2 regions of the Ruegeria sp. G7 genome follow, and region 2 is predicted to be linked to the other one. Evidence: riboswitches for the same ligand, from Rfam matches in the RefSeq annotation. Region 2 holds a riboswitch; the other holds the start of a gene.
What was found. Region 2 has a riboswitch for cobalamin ahead of ACR3EN_RS15300 (aromatic ring-hydroxylating oxygenase subunit alpha). Riboswitches for the same ligand answer to the same signal wherever they lie in the genome.

Region 1: linked by a shared signal. The riboswitch ahead of ACR3EN_RS17725 (DUF1636 family protein) and the one ahead of ACR3EN_RS15300 (aromatic ring-hydroxylating oxygenase subunit alpha) in region 2 are both predicted to bind cobalamin.

Annotation. Positions count from the first base shown of each region.
Region 1 covers NZ_JBQFIL010000002.1:204,369-211,802, reverse strand. The annotation lists gene ACR3EN_RS17750 (energy transducer TonB family protein) at 1-518, opposite strand, end outside; gene ACR3EN_RS17745 (ExbD/TolR family protein) at 515-892, opposite strand; gene ACR3EN_RS17740 (ExbD/TolR family protein) at 897-1,223, opposite strand; gene ACR3EN_RS17735 (MotA/TolQ/ExbB proton channel family protein) at 1,255-1,911, opposite strand; gene ACR3EN_RS17730 (hypothetical protein) at 1,908-2,342, opposite strand; cobalamin riboswitch at 2,504-2,707, shown strand; gene ACR3EN_RS17725 (DUF1636 family protein) at 2,813-3,166, shown strand; gene ACR3EN_RS17720 (ATP-binding cassette domain-containing protein) at 3,163-3,750, shown strand; gene ACR3EN_RS17715 (hypothetical protein) at 3,698-3,946, shown strand; gene ACR3EN_RS17710 (ABC transporter substrate-binding protein) at 3,963-4,910, shown strand; gene ACR3EN_RS17705 (FecCD family ABC transporter permease) at 4,912-5,925, shown strand; gene ACR3EN_RS17700 (VOC family protein) at 6,314-6,727, shown strand; gene ACR3EN_RS17695 (PLP-dependent cysteine synthase family protein) at 6,794-7,434, opposite strand, start outside.
Region 2 covers NZ_JBQFIL010000001.1:3,039,887-3,047,320, reverse strand. The annotation lists gene ACR3EN_RS15345 (MFS transporter) at 1-337, opposite strand, end outside; gene ACR3EN_RS15340 (DNA-3-methyladenine glycosylase family protein) at 436-1,068, shown strand; gene ACR3EN_RS15335 (alpha/beta hydrolase) at 1,065-1,730, shown strand; gene ACR3EN_RS15330 (VOC family protein) at 1,747-2,172, opposite strand; gene ACR3EN_RS15325 (pseudouridine synthase) at 2,204-2,809, opposite strand; gene ACR3EN_RS15320 (HNH endonuclease) at 3,020-3,607, shown strand; gene ACR3EN_RS15315 (disulfide bond formation protein B) at 3,611-4,072, opposite strand; gene ACR3EN_RS15310 (YqaA family protein) at 4,069-4,647, opposite strand; tRNA gene ACR3EN_RS15305 (tRNA-Leu) at 4,910-4,993, opposite strand; cobalamin riboswitch at 5,344-5,547, shown strand; gene ACR3EN_RS15300 (aromatic ring-hydroxylating oxygenase subunit alpha) at 5,661-6,887, shown strand; gene ACR3EN_RS15295 (FAD-binding oxidoreductase) at 6,892-7,434, shown strand, end outside.

The DNA of each region.
Region 1 (7,434 bases), on a different contig from region 2:
GCGTCTTCCGCGGGCTCGATGGCTTCGATCACGGCGGGCGCTGGCGTCTCGGCCTCGACAGGGTCGGCTTCCGCAACCGGTTCCCCTTGCGGGATTTCGGCCGTTTCATCGACCGAGGTCGGCTCTACCGTCTCGGTATCGGCGCGTGCTGGGTCGTCGCTATCGGACGGGTCGGCGGGCTCTGCGTCCTGCGGCTCGACCACGTCAGGCTGAACCCTTTCGGCCTCACCAAAATCGGGGGAGAAGACCCGTTGCGGATCGTCCGAGGCTACCAGAGCTTCGCTGGTCGGGATCTCTGCCTCTTGCGGCTCCGGGGTCTCGGCGGCTTCGGGTTCTTCCGGGTCGGTCGGCGTCTCTGCCAGATCTTCGAAACTGTTACTCAGGTCCACCGCGTCGCTATTGCCCTGTGTGGATGGCGCATCCGCGACGGGCGCTGCGGTCATGCTCAAGCCAAAGATATGCAGGATCAGCGACAACAGAATGGCCAATACGGCAACTATGACCGACCCGCGGATCATTGCAGCGTCCGCTTTGTTACAAGAAACACGGATGGCGCGCCATTGCGGCGCAGCAGGCCGGTGACTTCGATCAGGCGCGCGCCGGGTGCTTCGCGATCCGGGACGATCCGGACCGGGCCTTCAATGTGATTGGCCATGAATGTTTCTGCGTCAGTTGGCACGCCACGGAAGCTGAGCGTGCCATCCTTGTGCAGCACCAGCGCGTCGGGCGGCTCACGCCCGTCCAGTTCGGTTGTGTCTACAAGATCCAGATCGGGGTCCAGCGGTGGTGCTATGGTCCCTGCGATCAGAAAGAAGATCAGCATCAGGAACACGACATTGATCAGGGCAATGGTCGAGTCGCGCTTGCGGCGGGGGGTGGACGGTTGGATCATCCGCTCACTCCAGCACCAACACGCTGAGCCCGTCGCGTCCGCGCAGACGGACCAGCAAATCCGCAAGGCGCTGTGCGGTCACGTCGTCGTCAAGGCTGACAAGAAGCTGCCCGGTCTCGACCTGCGTCACGAGATCGTCCAGCGTGGTTGATGTCCCGTTCAATACCAGACGGTCGGCTCCGAGCTGCAGAAAAGTCCGCTCTGACGGTTCGCTGGTTTGCGCGTTGCCTCCGATTGAGCTCGTTAGTTCAATCTCGCCGAATTTCGAAAAGGTCGAGGTGAGCATGAAGAAGAGCAACAGCAAGAATATTACATCGATGAGCGGTGTCATCGACAACGTGCGCCTGACAAATGGCGCCCGGTTACGCATGTTCCGGCACGGCGGATAAGGTTTCTTCTTCGGTGGCCAACTGTCCGGGCACCAGCACGGTGCGCAGCGCCTTGTCGGCGAAGACGCGCTCGCGTGCCGTCCGGCTTTCGAACCAGGACAGTATCATCGACGTCGGCATGGCAACCGCAAGCCCTACCGCAGTGGTGATCAGCGCCACCCAGATGCCGCCTGCCAGCAGGGATGGATCAACCGAACTGCCGGCCTGCTGCAAGCTTTGGAACGCTTCGATCATCCCCAGAACCGTGCCGAAAAGCCCCAGTAGGGGCGCAAGCTGGGCGACCGTATCGAGCAGCCGAAAGCCGCGCTCCAACCCGGCCAAGGCCAGACCGGCCTCGGCGTCAAGGCGATCATCCAGTCCGGGCAAGTCCGGCGCATCCATGGCGGCGCCAACCAACGGGGCCAGATAGCTGTGGCTTTTGGCTAGACGGGCCCGGGCTGTCTGATGATCACCTGCATCCCATGCGTTCAGCGCCTGCGTGAGAACGCGATGCCGCCCAACACCGGTCACCGTGAATTGCCACAGCTTGTAAAGCGTCACAGCCAGCGCCAGCACGGACATGACGATCAGAATGGCCACAACCGGCCCTCCGAGGGCTACGATCTGGCGCAGGGCCTCAAGTGCATTCATCCTAAGAGCTCCACATCGATCCGGCTGGTCAGGTTCAACTCTGTTGCACAGATATCGCTTTCCGAGCCGCTGACAACGCAGCTGTTTGCGCCATTGATCAGGACACGACGGATCGAGGTGCAATCGAGATCAGGCAGGCTGAACTGACGCACCCGCGGCCGGTCGCGCGGCAGGTCGCGAAAGTCAAACAGCGACAGCGTGACCACGCCGCCGGACTTGTCGAAAATGACGGTTTCGAACGCAGCTTTCTCGATTTCGCTTTCGGTTTGATTGTGCACAACAAAGGTCAGACGGCAGGCGCCGTTCACCTCCTGCACCGTATTCAACTCGAGCGATAAGGGCGCGGCGCGCTCATCAGCAGCTTGCGCAAGGGTCGGAACGGGTGACGCGATGGCGATGGCTGCGGCCAGAGCGAGGCGGGAAAAAGGCATGGGCTGGCTCCTGATTGGATGGAAACCCTGTCCTGCGCATCATGCAGGGGTTGATCCCTCTTATCCAATCCAGCTGGGACACGAAAGGGCGGGCAAGGGGATTGTGCGCGTTCGACCGCTCACGCCCGGTAACTTTCATATTGACCCATCCATTGTTCTAAGGCACTGAGTCCTGCGATGGTTCCCAAGGCTATGGCCGCGGGATGAAAAGGGAATACGGTGCGGCCCGCTTCGGTCAAACCCGTAACTGCCCCCGCAACTGTAAGCGGCGAGCAAAGCCAAGCAACCACTGGCCTTTTCGGCCGGGAAGGATGGCCAAGCCGAGACCCGCGAGTCAGGAGACCTGCCATCAGATGTTCAACCAACCCGGGACGGGGCGTCCTGGAAGGAGGCTTTGATGGCACGTCTGACACGTGTTGACATATTTGGCACCTTCCCGATGCATCTGGGCAGAGGCAGAGGGCGCGTGTGTGAAGACTCCTGATCATTTTGTGCTGATCTGCGCCACCTGTTCCGGCGCGCAGACCTTGTCGGCAATACAAGAGTCCCTTGCACCCCGATTGCCCGAGGGCTTTGCGATCCGCGGCGTTGATTGCATGGCCGGGTGTGCGCACCCGACGACTGTGGGCTTTCAGGCTGTAGGCAAGGCGCAATATCTGTTTGGTGATATCCAGACCCCGGCCGAGATTGACGCATTGGCCGAGTTTGCCCTTCAGTACCAACAAAGCGCGAATGGCTGGACCAAAGCGACCGAGCGGCCCGGTGCACTATCCGCTAAGACCCTATCGCGGATGCCGCCGATTGGTCAGCAGGTACCGCTATGACACCCCAGCCGTTCCTTGTTGCCTCGAACCTCGAATACTATGCGCTAAATGGCGATGTGCTGCTGCAGAATGTCAGTTTTGAGCTGACCGAAGGCTCGATTCTGGCGATTGCTGGCCCGAACGGCGCGGGTAAAACCACCTTGCTCAATCTGCTTTGCGGTGCCGAAGGGCTGTCTCTGGGCGATGTTCAGATCAATGGGCGAAGCCTCAAGCAGTTCTCAGCCAACGAACGGGCGCGTGTTATCGCCGTGGTCGGCCAGCAAGAGATGCCAGATGGGCGTCTGTCGCTTCGCGATTACGTGGCTCTGGGCCAGATACCGATCCTTACCGACCGCTCCGCACGTGCGCACCAGCAAGAGCTGGACCGGATTCTGAATCTGACTGGCCTCGCGCCTCTTGCGCAAAAGCGGATGGCGCAGCTTTCCGGTGGTGAGCGACAGCGGGCTCACATCGCGCGCGCTGGCCCAGAACCCGTCGCTTCTGTTTCTGGACGAGCCGACGAACCATCTGGACCCCGATGCGAAAGGGCGCATGCTGTCTCTGGTTGCGGATCTGGGGATTACGGTGGTCATGATCGTGCATGATCTGGTCATGATCCCCGAATTCGCGACCCATGTCGCGTTGATGAAATCCACGCGGCTGACGGGATTTGGCCCGGTTGATGAGGTGCTGACCGGAGAGCGGGTACGCGAAACCTTTGGTGTCGACTATCTGTGTTTTCACCACGAAGGGCGCGTCATTCCGGTACTGGACATCCGAAGAACAACAGTTCCCACTTAAACTCAGGAGATTATTCGTGAAACCAATCTGGCCCGCGGTGTTTATTGCTGCCATGGCAAGCGGCGCTGCCGCGCAAGGGATAACCGTCGACAATTGCGGCGAACCGCTGGTCTTTGATGCGCCCCCCGAGCGTCTGGTTGTGCATGACATGAACATGACCGACATGGCTTTCGCCCTGGGTTTGCAGGACAGGATCGTCGGCCTGACCGGCATCACCGGCTGGTACAAGACAAGCCCCGAGTTCGATAAATTACGCGGCGACATCCCCGAGCTTGCACCGAAATACCCGACCGTCGAGACCCTTGTAGCGGTCGAGCCGGATTTGTATTTCGCGGGTTGGTATTATGGCATGAAGCCCGGCGGTGATGTCACGCCTGACACGCTGGAACCGTTCGGGATCAAGACCATGATCCTGACCGAAAGCTGCGTGCATCTGGATAAAGACCGCCCCGAAGCCAGCATGAACCTGCTGTTCGACGACGTCCTGCGACTTGGCAAGGTCATGCAGGTCGAAGACAAAGCCGAGGCACTGGTTTCTGGCTGGAAAGATGAGCTCTCGTCGATCAAAGCCAAGACTGCCGATCTGGCCAAGCCGCGTGTCTTCCTGCTGGATGGTCCGGCGGATGCTCCGTTTACGGCGGGTAAATTCGCGATCCCCGACGCGATGATTGCGGCGGCAGGCGGTCAGAATGTCACCCATGACATGGACACGAGCTGGGGTCGTACCTCGTGGGAGACGGTTGCCGCTTCGAACCCCGAATTCCTTGTGCTGCTCGACTATCAGACCGGCAATGGCGCGGCGGATACCTTCAAATTCCTGCAGGAACATCCGGTGATGTCGCAAACCGACGCGGTCAAGGACCAGCGCTGGATTGGTCTTCGCTATGAGGAGCTGACCCCCGGACCCGCTAATATCGCGGCAATTTCGAAAATGGCCGAGGCCATGCATCCAGGCCTCAACTGATATGGGCCGATTGGGCCTCACGCTGTTGCTGGGGGCGGTCGTTCTGACCGCCCTTTTGCTGGTGTCGACCATCTATGGCACGACTTCGATTCCGGTCTCCGAAACGGTCGAGGCTGTGCTGCTTGGCACCGGGTTGGTGGGTGGCGAGATGTCTCCGATGCACCGCATCGTCTTTGACCTGCGCCTGCCACGCGCCTTGTTTGCGGCAGTGATTGGTGCAGGGCTTGGGATAGTTGGCGTGGTACTGCAAACGACAACGCGCAACGATCTGGCCGACCCCTTCCTGTTTGGTCTGTCCTCGGGCGCGGCAGCAGGCGCGGTATTCGTGATTACCGTTACCGGAGATATTCTGGGGTTCTGGACGTTGCCGCTCGCCGCGTTCTGCGGCGGTCTTGTCGCCTCGGGGATCGTTTTGGCGCTGGTGCATGGGTTGAAAACCAGTGCACCAGAAAAGCTGATTTTGGCGGGGCTTGCGGTATCCTTTCTGTTTTCGGCCATCACCAATTACCTGATCTTTGCCGGCGACAACCGGGCCGCGCATTCGGTGATCTTCTGGATGCTCGGTGGGCTGGGCCTGGCCCGATGGGAAACCTTCCCATTGGTGTGTGTGGGCCTGCTTTTGATCTTAAGCTATTCGCTTTATCGCAGCCGTTGGCTTGATGCATTGCTGACTGGAGATCTGACAGCAAGCACTCTGGGTGTCCCGGTGCAGGGTCTGCGATTCAGCATGTTCTTCGTTGCGGCGCTTGCGACGGCTGTTTTTGTCTCGGTCGCCGGGGTGATCGGTTTTGTCGGCTTGATGGTGCCCCACATCGCACGCGGCATTGCCGGGCCTTTGCATCGCCATTTGCTGCCGACTGCCGCGATCGTGGGAGCAGCCTTGCTGACAGGGTCAGATATCCTGAGCAGATTGCTGCTGGCGCCACAGGAATTGCCGGTGGGCATTGTCACCACCTCAATCGGATCGGTTTTCGTGTTTCTGCTGCTATTCAGAACCGCGCGCACCCGGCGTTAAACGGTTCAGCACCTAAGACCTGTCGTGCGGCGACCAGACGCCCGCAACAGCCCAGCAGGCAATTCGCACGGTCCGACGCATTGAGACGCCGCCACGCTAAGGTGGACTGATTGCACCCCAATTCGCGCAGATGTTCGAACTTGTGTTCAAGGCCATATAGGCGGGGTTCCGGAACAAGAGGGGACGCAACGGCTCAGGCGGCATTTGCCATTCCACATCTCCGGCGCGAACCGGATGCCCTGAACCTTCGGCAATTCTACACTATGCTGTGATCCAGACTTGGCCAGCATGATGAAGCTTCGGTGTTACTACACTTGCCAGCCTGAGGGTTGCCAGAGAAGGGTTCATCGGGTTTCTTTCCCCTGAAAATCAAGTGGAAGCTACTGCTATGAAACTCGAATTCCATCACATCAACTATGTCTCGGACGATATCGAACGATTGCATCGTTTTTATACAGACGTGCTGGGCCTGGATAACATTCCTATCGAGAACTTTCCACGCCCGGAGGCCACGGATGAGAAGGGTTATGATGGCAAAATTCGTTTCGCCACGGATGGTGCGATGCAGATGCACCTAGCCGAGCGGAATCTGGATCTGGCCTTTAAACATGGTGAAGCGATCAACCCGGTCGAGCGCGGCCATATCGCGTTTCGGACAGATGATATCGCAGCCTTCAAGACTGTGCTCGAAGCCAATGGAATTCCGTATTCCGATTATGGGACCGCCTTTGCCAAAGAATGGCATCAGATCTTTTTTCATGACCCTGAAGGTAACATTATCGAGGTCCATCAGGCTGTATAGCGATCCTGCTTCGGGCTGATTTAAACGCCGCACCGACCGCGAACATACCCGCAAGCAAGGCTTGCCTCAGGACATTTGATAGCCGGGGGTCGAGTTCGAGATTGCGATTTCTTCCTCGGTCATTTCTTCGGCTATTCCTTCGAACAACGGCGTGCTCAGGTATCGTTCGCCGGTATCGGGCAACATGCACAGAATATGCGCACCGGGTTCGGCCCGTTCAGCAATCTCGATGGCGATGGCAAAGGTGGAACCCCCGGAAATACCGGTCAGGATACCTTCTTTGCTGGCCAGTGCTCTGGCCCATTCAACACCTTTTGAACCAGCCACCGGGATCAGTTCGTCGAAATAGGCATTGTCGATTGCTTCCTGCAAAACGGCGGGGATGAAATCTGGAGTCCAGCCTTGGATCGGGTGGGGTTCAAATGCCGGGTGGCTGGCAAGTGGCGCGCCGTCCGCCCCGCGTTCCGTGGCAATTTTGCTGCCGATCAACTGCGCATTCGCAGGCTCTGAGAGGATGATTTTCGTCTCAGGCCGCTCTTTGCGCAGGACACGGGCAACGCCGGTCACGGTGCCGCCGGTACCGTAACCAGTCACTAGGTAATCCAGTCGCTGACCGCTAAAGTCGCTTAGAATCTCCTGCGCGGTGGTGGCGGCGTGGATATCTGCGTTTGCCTCTGTTTCGAATTGCCGTGCCAGCAACCAGCCAT
Region 2 (7,434 bases):
TGCCGACAAGGAACAACGGGAACGAACCCAGATACAGGCCATAAGCGCCGATTACCCCACCCGCAGCACCCGCGGTTGAGCCGACAAGAAACCCCGCGCGCCTCCCCCAGCGCTGCATGATGGCAGAGATCGGCGTCGCCGCCATCATCGAGCCCAGAACGATCAGCGAGATCGGCAATGTGGCTAGACAGGCGTTGCTGGCCAGCGATTGCCCGGCCAGCCCGCCGACGATGAACATCATCGGCATCTGCGCGCCCAGCACGGCCTGCGCCGCCACAAGTACGGCGACGTTGCGCTTGGCCTGGCTGTCGTCCGGGGTGGCTGCGGTCATCGTCATGGGCAAATGGTTATCGGCGATTGCGATGTGGCACAAGCGGGTTGCATATGCGGCACATCCGCCTAACGTGCAGGCAAGGATCACTTATCGGAGAGCGCATGTCCGTTGGACGCATCATCGAAACACCGGACTGCGTGACCGAAGGGGCCGAGTGGCTGGCCGGGGCCTGCCCGCGGATGGCTTATGCGATGGACCAGACCGGGCCGCTGCCGCTTCGGCGCAAGCCGGATGGGTTTGCCCAGCTTCTCAGCGCGATCGTCAGCCAGCAGGTCAGTGTGGCGTCGGCCAATGCGATCTGGAAGCGGTTGCGGGATGCCAAACTGACCGGCCCGCGCAAGATCATGTGGGCGACGGATGACGATTTGCGCGCGGTTGGGCTCAGCCGTCAGAAAATCCGCTATGCCCGTGCGCTGGCCGAGGCGCGGATCGATTACAAGGCGCTGCGCGATGCACCGGATGATCAGGTGGTGGCGATCCTGACCGAGGTGCCGGGCATCGGTGTCTGGACCGCCGAGATTTATGCGATGTTCTCGCTGGGTCGCGCCGATGTGATTGCGCCGGGCGATCTGGCCCTGCAAGAGGCGGCGCGCATCCTTTATGACTTGCCGAAAAGACCAACCGACAAAGAATTACGCCAGATGGCCGAAGCGTGGTCGCCCTGGCGATCCGTTGCGGCGCGGGTGTTGTGGGCCTATTACCGGGTCGCCAAAGACAGAGAAGGGATCAGATGACACGGGTTTTGAATGCGCTGAGGAAAGAGCCGGTCTCGGGGGATACACGCTCGGTCGTGGTGTTTGTGCATGGCTATGGTGCGAACGGTGCCGACCTGCTGGGTCTGGCTGATCCGCTGGGGGAACACCTGCCGGATACGCTGTTCGTGGCCCCCGATGCGCCCGAGCAGATTGCCGGCATGCCCAACGGTTTTCAGTGGTTCCCGATCCCGTGGATCGATGGCTCGTCCGAGGAAGAGGCCCGGCGCGGGATGGAAATGGCGGTTGAGGATTTCAACGCCTTTCTGGACGCGCTGATGGTGGATGAGGATGTTCTGCCCGAGCAGGTCGTTCTGTTTGGCTTCAGCCAAGGCACCATGATGAGCCTGCACGTCGCCCCGCGTCGTGAAGACCCGGTGGCCGGGATCGTCGCCTTCTCGGGACGACTGCTGGAGCCGGATTTGCTGCCGGATGAGGTGGTCAGCCGGATGCCCGTTCTGCTGGTGCATGGCGACGCCGACGATGTTGTGCCGCCGCAATCGCTGCCCGAAGCAGCCGAAGCCTTGCAGAGTGCCGGGTTCAAAGAGGTCTATGCCCATGTCATGAAGGGCACGGGCCATGGCATTGCTCCGGATGGTCTGAGCGTTGCTTTGGCGTTCATGCGCGACAAGCTGAGCCTCTGAGCTTAGTCGTGGGGTCTTAGCCCCACAGATGCGCCTCGGCGAATTCAATCGAATTTCCTGCAGGGTCGCGGACGTAAAGTGAGCGGGCCCCGTTGGGCCAGTCGAACTCGGTATCCAGCGGAACGTTCCAGTCCAGCAGGTGCTTGCGCATTACGGCGATGTCATCGCGGCTGAGTACAAGGCAGACATGGCCCGGTCCGCGTGCGCCATGCGGCGGGACGGGCAGGTCGGGGTTGCCGGGTGGTTTCTCGGTCTCATCGGCGTTGAACAGCAGCAGAACCGACCCACCGACCCGATAGAACACATGGCGATCGGTCACGCGCTGGATTTTCTCAAGGCCCAGTATCTGGCCATAGAAGTCTTCGGCCGCGTCCAGATCATCGACATAAAGCGCGGCTTCCAGAATGGCCGATGGGGCCGGGATGTCTGGTGTCACCTTCATCCCTTAAGCCTATCACATCGCGCGGTTTTTGTCACCGACGCAGGCGGCGGTCGCGTTTGCGCTGTGGTGCCACGCTCAGGGTGGGCATGGGCAGGCTGTCCCACTGTCCGGGCGCAAGCCCGTCGAGCGACCAGTCTCCGATGCGGGCGCGGATCAGACGCAGGGTCGGGTGGCCGACGGCTGCCGTCATCCGGCGTACCTGACGGTTGCGACCCTCGCGGAGTGTCAGTTCAAGCCAGCAGTCCGGCACGGTCTGGCGCACCCGGATCGGTGGGGTACGCGGCCAGAGGTCCTCGGGTTCGTCAATCAGGCGCGCCTTGGCGGGCCGGGTCAGGCCGTCTTTCAGTTCGACGCCCTGGCGCAGCGCAGTCAGCGCCGCCGCATCGGGAAGCCCTTCGACCTGAACCCAATAAGTCTTGGTCATTTTGTGCTTGGGGTCGGATATCTGCGCCTGCAGACGCCCCTGATCGGTCAATAGCATCAGCCCCTCGCTGTCGCGATCCAGACGACCGGCAGGATAGACGCCGGGCAGGTCGATGAAATCCGACAGCGTGCTGCGGGGCGAGTCCGCATTGGCGCGGTCCGTGAACTGCGGCAGCACGTCATAGGGTTTGTTGAAACGAATGAACCAGGACATGCCCCGCCATAGCGTCCGCGCCACATCAGCGCAACCTGTGGATAAGTGTCACTTATCTGTTACGGATTCGGCATAACGAATACCCGAGATGTTGTGTGAACTCGGCACTTGTCAGAGATTTAACACGAGATATAGTCAGCGTAAGGCCGGGGCGGGTGTTCCCCGCTCTGATGTCACAAACGGGCAGAGCAGAGCGAGGAGCGATTCAATATGGACGGAGACTTCAGGGCCGAATTTGTCAGGGAAACCGGTGCGCTCAAGCATCATCCGGCATTGGTTTTGAACGCCGATTACCGGCCGTTGTCCTATTATCCCTTGTCCTTGTGGCCCTGGCAGGAGGCAATAAAGGCGGCTTGGCTGGACAGGGTCGATATCGTTGCCGAATACGACGAAGTTGTCCGAAGCCCCAGTACCGAGATCCGAATACCCTCGGTCGTTGTTCTGAAAGACTATGTAAAACCCAGAAAGCGCGTGGCCTTCACGCGCTTTAATTTATTTTTGCGGGACGAATTCAAATGTCAGTACTGCGGCAGTCGCGAAAATCTGACCTTTGACCATGTGGTGCCGCGTGCGGCAGGCGGGGTTACAAGCTGGCAGAACGTGGTTGCGGCTTGCAGCCCGTGTAACCTGCGCAAGGGATCGAAATCCTTGCGTCAGGCCAGAATGTCGCTGAACAAGCCACCGCGTCAGCCCGATGCCGAGGCATTGCGTAACATTGGCCGCAAATTCCCGCCCAATCATCTGCACGAAAGCTGGATCGATTTCTTGTACTGGGACGCGGAACTGGATCAGCAGTAGCGCCTAGCGCGCCCGCCATGCGGCGAGCCAGATCAGAACCAATACGCTAGAGAGCACGCCATTCCAGCCAGCCATGGACACCCCCAGCATTTCCCACGCGATATCGTCACAACGCACCAGCGGGGCGGACATGATCTGATCCAGTAATTCTTCGGCGCTCAGCCCGCCGATGGGGCCGGATGTGCAGGTCGTGGGCCCCTCCCACCAGCCTTTTTCGACGCCGGCATGAAAAAAGCCGATCCCGGCGGTGGTCGCCGCAGCAAGCGCCCCGAGCAAGGGCAGGGCGCGGGCCCCGGGCCACGCCAGCGCCAATACGCCCAGGATCACCGCCGCGCCATGCGGATAGCGTTGCCAGATGCACATTGTGCAAGGTGCCAGCCCGCCGAGATACTGAAATGCCCAGGCCCCCAAAAGCAGGGCGGCCGACCCGGAAGCTGCCAGTAAGATCAGGGCGTTTCGTGTCATAGGTATCTCACCACCAGAAACCCGCCAAATAGCAGGATGATGAACAGGGTGAACATCAGGCCCAGACGTTTTTCGATGAAGTCCCGGATCGGTTCGCCAAATTTCCAAAGCAGCCCGGCGACCAAGAAGAACCGCAGCGCGCGGGCCAGGATTGATGTTGCAATGAAGGTACCCAGCGGCATCCCGGTCCATCCGGACATGATTGTGATGACTTTGTAGGGAAATGGCGTAACGCCGGCCGCAAGCACGGCCCAAAAGCCGAAGTCATTAAAGCGCGTGTTGAATTCTTCCATCGCATGCGCTTTGCCCATTGCTTCCAATACGGGTTGGCCAAGGCTCTCGTAGAAAAACGCGCCGATTGCATAGCCCAAAATCCCACCCAATACCGAGGCCACCAGCGCGACGGATGCGATCAGCCACGCCCGCGATGGTCGTGCAAGGATCATCGGGATCATCAGAACATCGGGCGGGATCGGAAAAAATGAGCTTTCAATAAAGGCAACAACGGCCAGCGCCCAAAGCGCATGGGGGTGCTCGGCCAGACGAATGGTCCAGTCATAAAGTGATCGCAACATATGATACAAATATCCCGGCAAGTGTTGCGCCAAGCCAAACCATGCGCATGTCGAGGGGTCAACCTCTGTGGTCGCCTCATTTCGCGCGATAGCGGTTTTTCACTTGATACCGCCGCATGATCACACCCACGCGGTGTTTGCGGCGCGCCCGGGAGCATGCGCCCGGTATGGCGCATTTCGGGCAAACGGGGTGATGGGCAAAGCCGCAGTGTTACGCGACAGACCAGTTTGTGGAAACGATGCGTGTTGTCGTGGAGATGAATGGTGCCCTTCCCCGGATTCGAACCGGGACGCCGTGAGGCAAAGCATTTTGAATGCTTCGTGTCTACCGTTCCACCAGAAGGGCCCTTGAGTTCTCGTTTAGGCGACCTGCCGGGGGTCGTCAACAGGGTGATCGCCGCTAAATGTGTCGATGCGATTTCGTCCACCGATAAGACGGTGCGTTCGATGATCGATCCCGCCGCTAAGCGGCACCATTCGAAAGGCGCAGTGTTGGTTCCGCCGCCGAGAGACAAGCTTGACCTCGCGCGGCCCCGATTAAAGCGCAGGGTTTTTGCGCTTGCATGATGACGATCTGACCCATTGAAGAACAAAAACAAACCGAGGACAGCCTCGCTCTTGCGGCAGCGAATTCAGGGCGGTGTCTGTTTTGGAACGGGAAATGTCGCAAGCCTTTCAGCGGTGATGCGGTGTAAATTTATCTTGCCGCTACGAGGTGCCGCTGTTTGATTCTCGGACAGCGGAGAATTGGGAAGCCGGTGCAAATCCGGCACTGCCCCCGCAACGGTAACGAAGGTCGGGTTCGGCGATCAACCACTGGGACGAGGATCCCGGGAAGGTGCCGAAACCGGGCGCGAGCCCCTTCGAAGTCCGGAAACCAGCCTCGTGGATATGTCAAACCGCGGGTGGCGGTGGGGGCGCTGTTGCCGGGCGTGATCCTCGTACGCTTCCGGGCGGGCCTCCTGTTGCCATCTGCCCAAGCAGTGCCGCGGCGTGCGGCAGGAGAGCCATAAGTGAGCAGTATTCAAAGCCTGTTGGCGCGCCGGAACCCGGCCTATGCGCTTGAGCAGCCATTCTATACCGATCCCGCTATTTTTCAGGCTGATCTGGAAGCCATCCACTATCGCGAATGGCTGTTTGCCATACCGGCCTGCGAATTGGTGAAGTCGGGTGATTACGTCACCTATACCATCGGTGCATATCGCGTGATCATCGTGCGCGGCACAGACAACCAGATTCGTGCATTTCACAACACCTGCCGGCATCGGGGCTCGATCATCTGCAAGGCCGCAAAGGGGAACGCGCCCAAGCTGGTCTGCCCGTATCACCAATGGACCTATGAACTGGACGGATCGCTTCTGTGGGCGCGCGATATGGGGCCTGATTTCGACCCCAAGCAGCACGGTCTGAAGTCCGTGCATTGCCGTGAATTGGCGGGGCTTGTTTATATCTGTCTTGCGGAGGACGCGCCTGATTTCAACGCCTTTGCCGATGTGGCGCGGCCTTATCTTGAACCGCATGATCTTGGCAACGCCAAGGTGGCCTATGAAAGCTCGATCATCGAGAACGGGAACTGGAAGCTGGTCTGGGAGAACAACCGAGAATGTTATCACTGCGGTGGTAATCATCCTGCGCTTTGCCGCACTTATCCTGACGATCCCAGCGTGACCGGCATCGGCGAAGGCGGTGAAACGCCTGCACATCTGCAGGCACATTTCGACCGGTGCGAGGCCGCCGGGGTGCCGTCGAACTTTCATCTGAGCACCGATGGCCAGTTTCGGGTGGCGCGGATGCCGCTGAAAGAGGGGGCCGAAAGCTATACCATGGATGGCAAGGCAGCTGTGCGGCGCTGGCTGGGCCGGGTTCCGTTTGCCGATGCCGGAGCGTTGCTACAGTTTCATTACCCGACGACGTGGAATCACTTCCTGCCGGATCATTCGATCGTCTTCCGCGTCACCCCCGTCAGCGCGACCGAATCCGAGGTCACTACAAAATGGCTGGTTCACAAAGATGCCGTGGAAGGGCTGGATTACGACATCAAGCGGCTGACCGAGGTCTGGATCGCCACCAATGATGAAGATCGTCGCGTGGTCGAGGACAATCAGCAGGGCATCAACAGCCCGGCCTATGTACCTGGCCCGTATTCGGACACTCAGGAATCGGGCGTGCTGCAGTTCACCGACTGGTACTGCAGGACCCTGTCAGCACGTCTGAGCCCCGAAACCATCGCTGCGGAGTGACGCCATGAATGATCTTAGCCCAATGGCCACGCTCTGGCAGGATGATGAGACGCTGGAATGCGTCTCGGTGGTACCCGAAATGCCGAACACAGCCAGCTTTACCTTTCGGGCCCCCTCGGGCGCGATGTTCGCTTATCAACCCGGCCAGTTTCTGACGCTTGAGATTCCCGCTCCGGGTCAACCGGGCGGTGTCGTGCATCGGACCTACACGATCTCGTCCTCGCCATCGCGGCCCCGATCGATCACCATCACGGCGAAGGCGCAGCCCGACAGTATCGGCACGCGCTGGATGCTGGACAATCTGCAGCCGGGGATGCGGCTGCGCGCGATCGGGCCTGCGGGTCTGTTCACCAATGCCCAAAGCACGGCGCGCAAGTTTCTGTTCATCTCGGCCGGATCGGGTATCACGCCGATGATGTCGATGACGACTTGCATGTGGGATGAAGGGCGCGATCTGGACGTTGTGTTCATCAACTGCGCCAAGCGCCCGTCCGAGATTATCTTTCGCCAACGGTTGGAGCAGATGGCCAGCCGAACCCACGGTCTG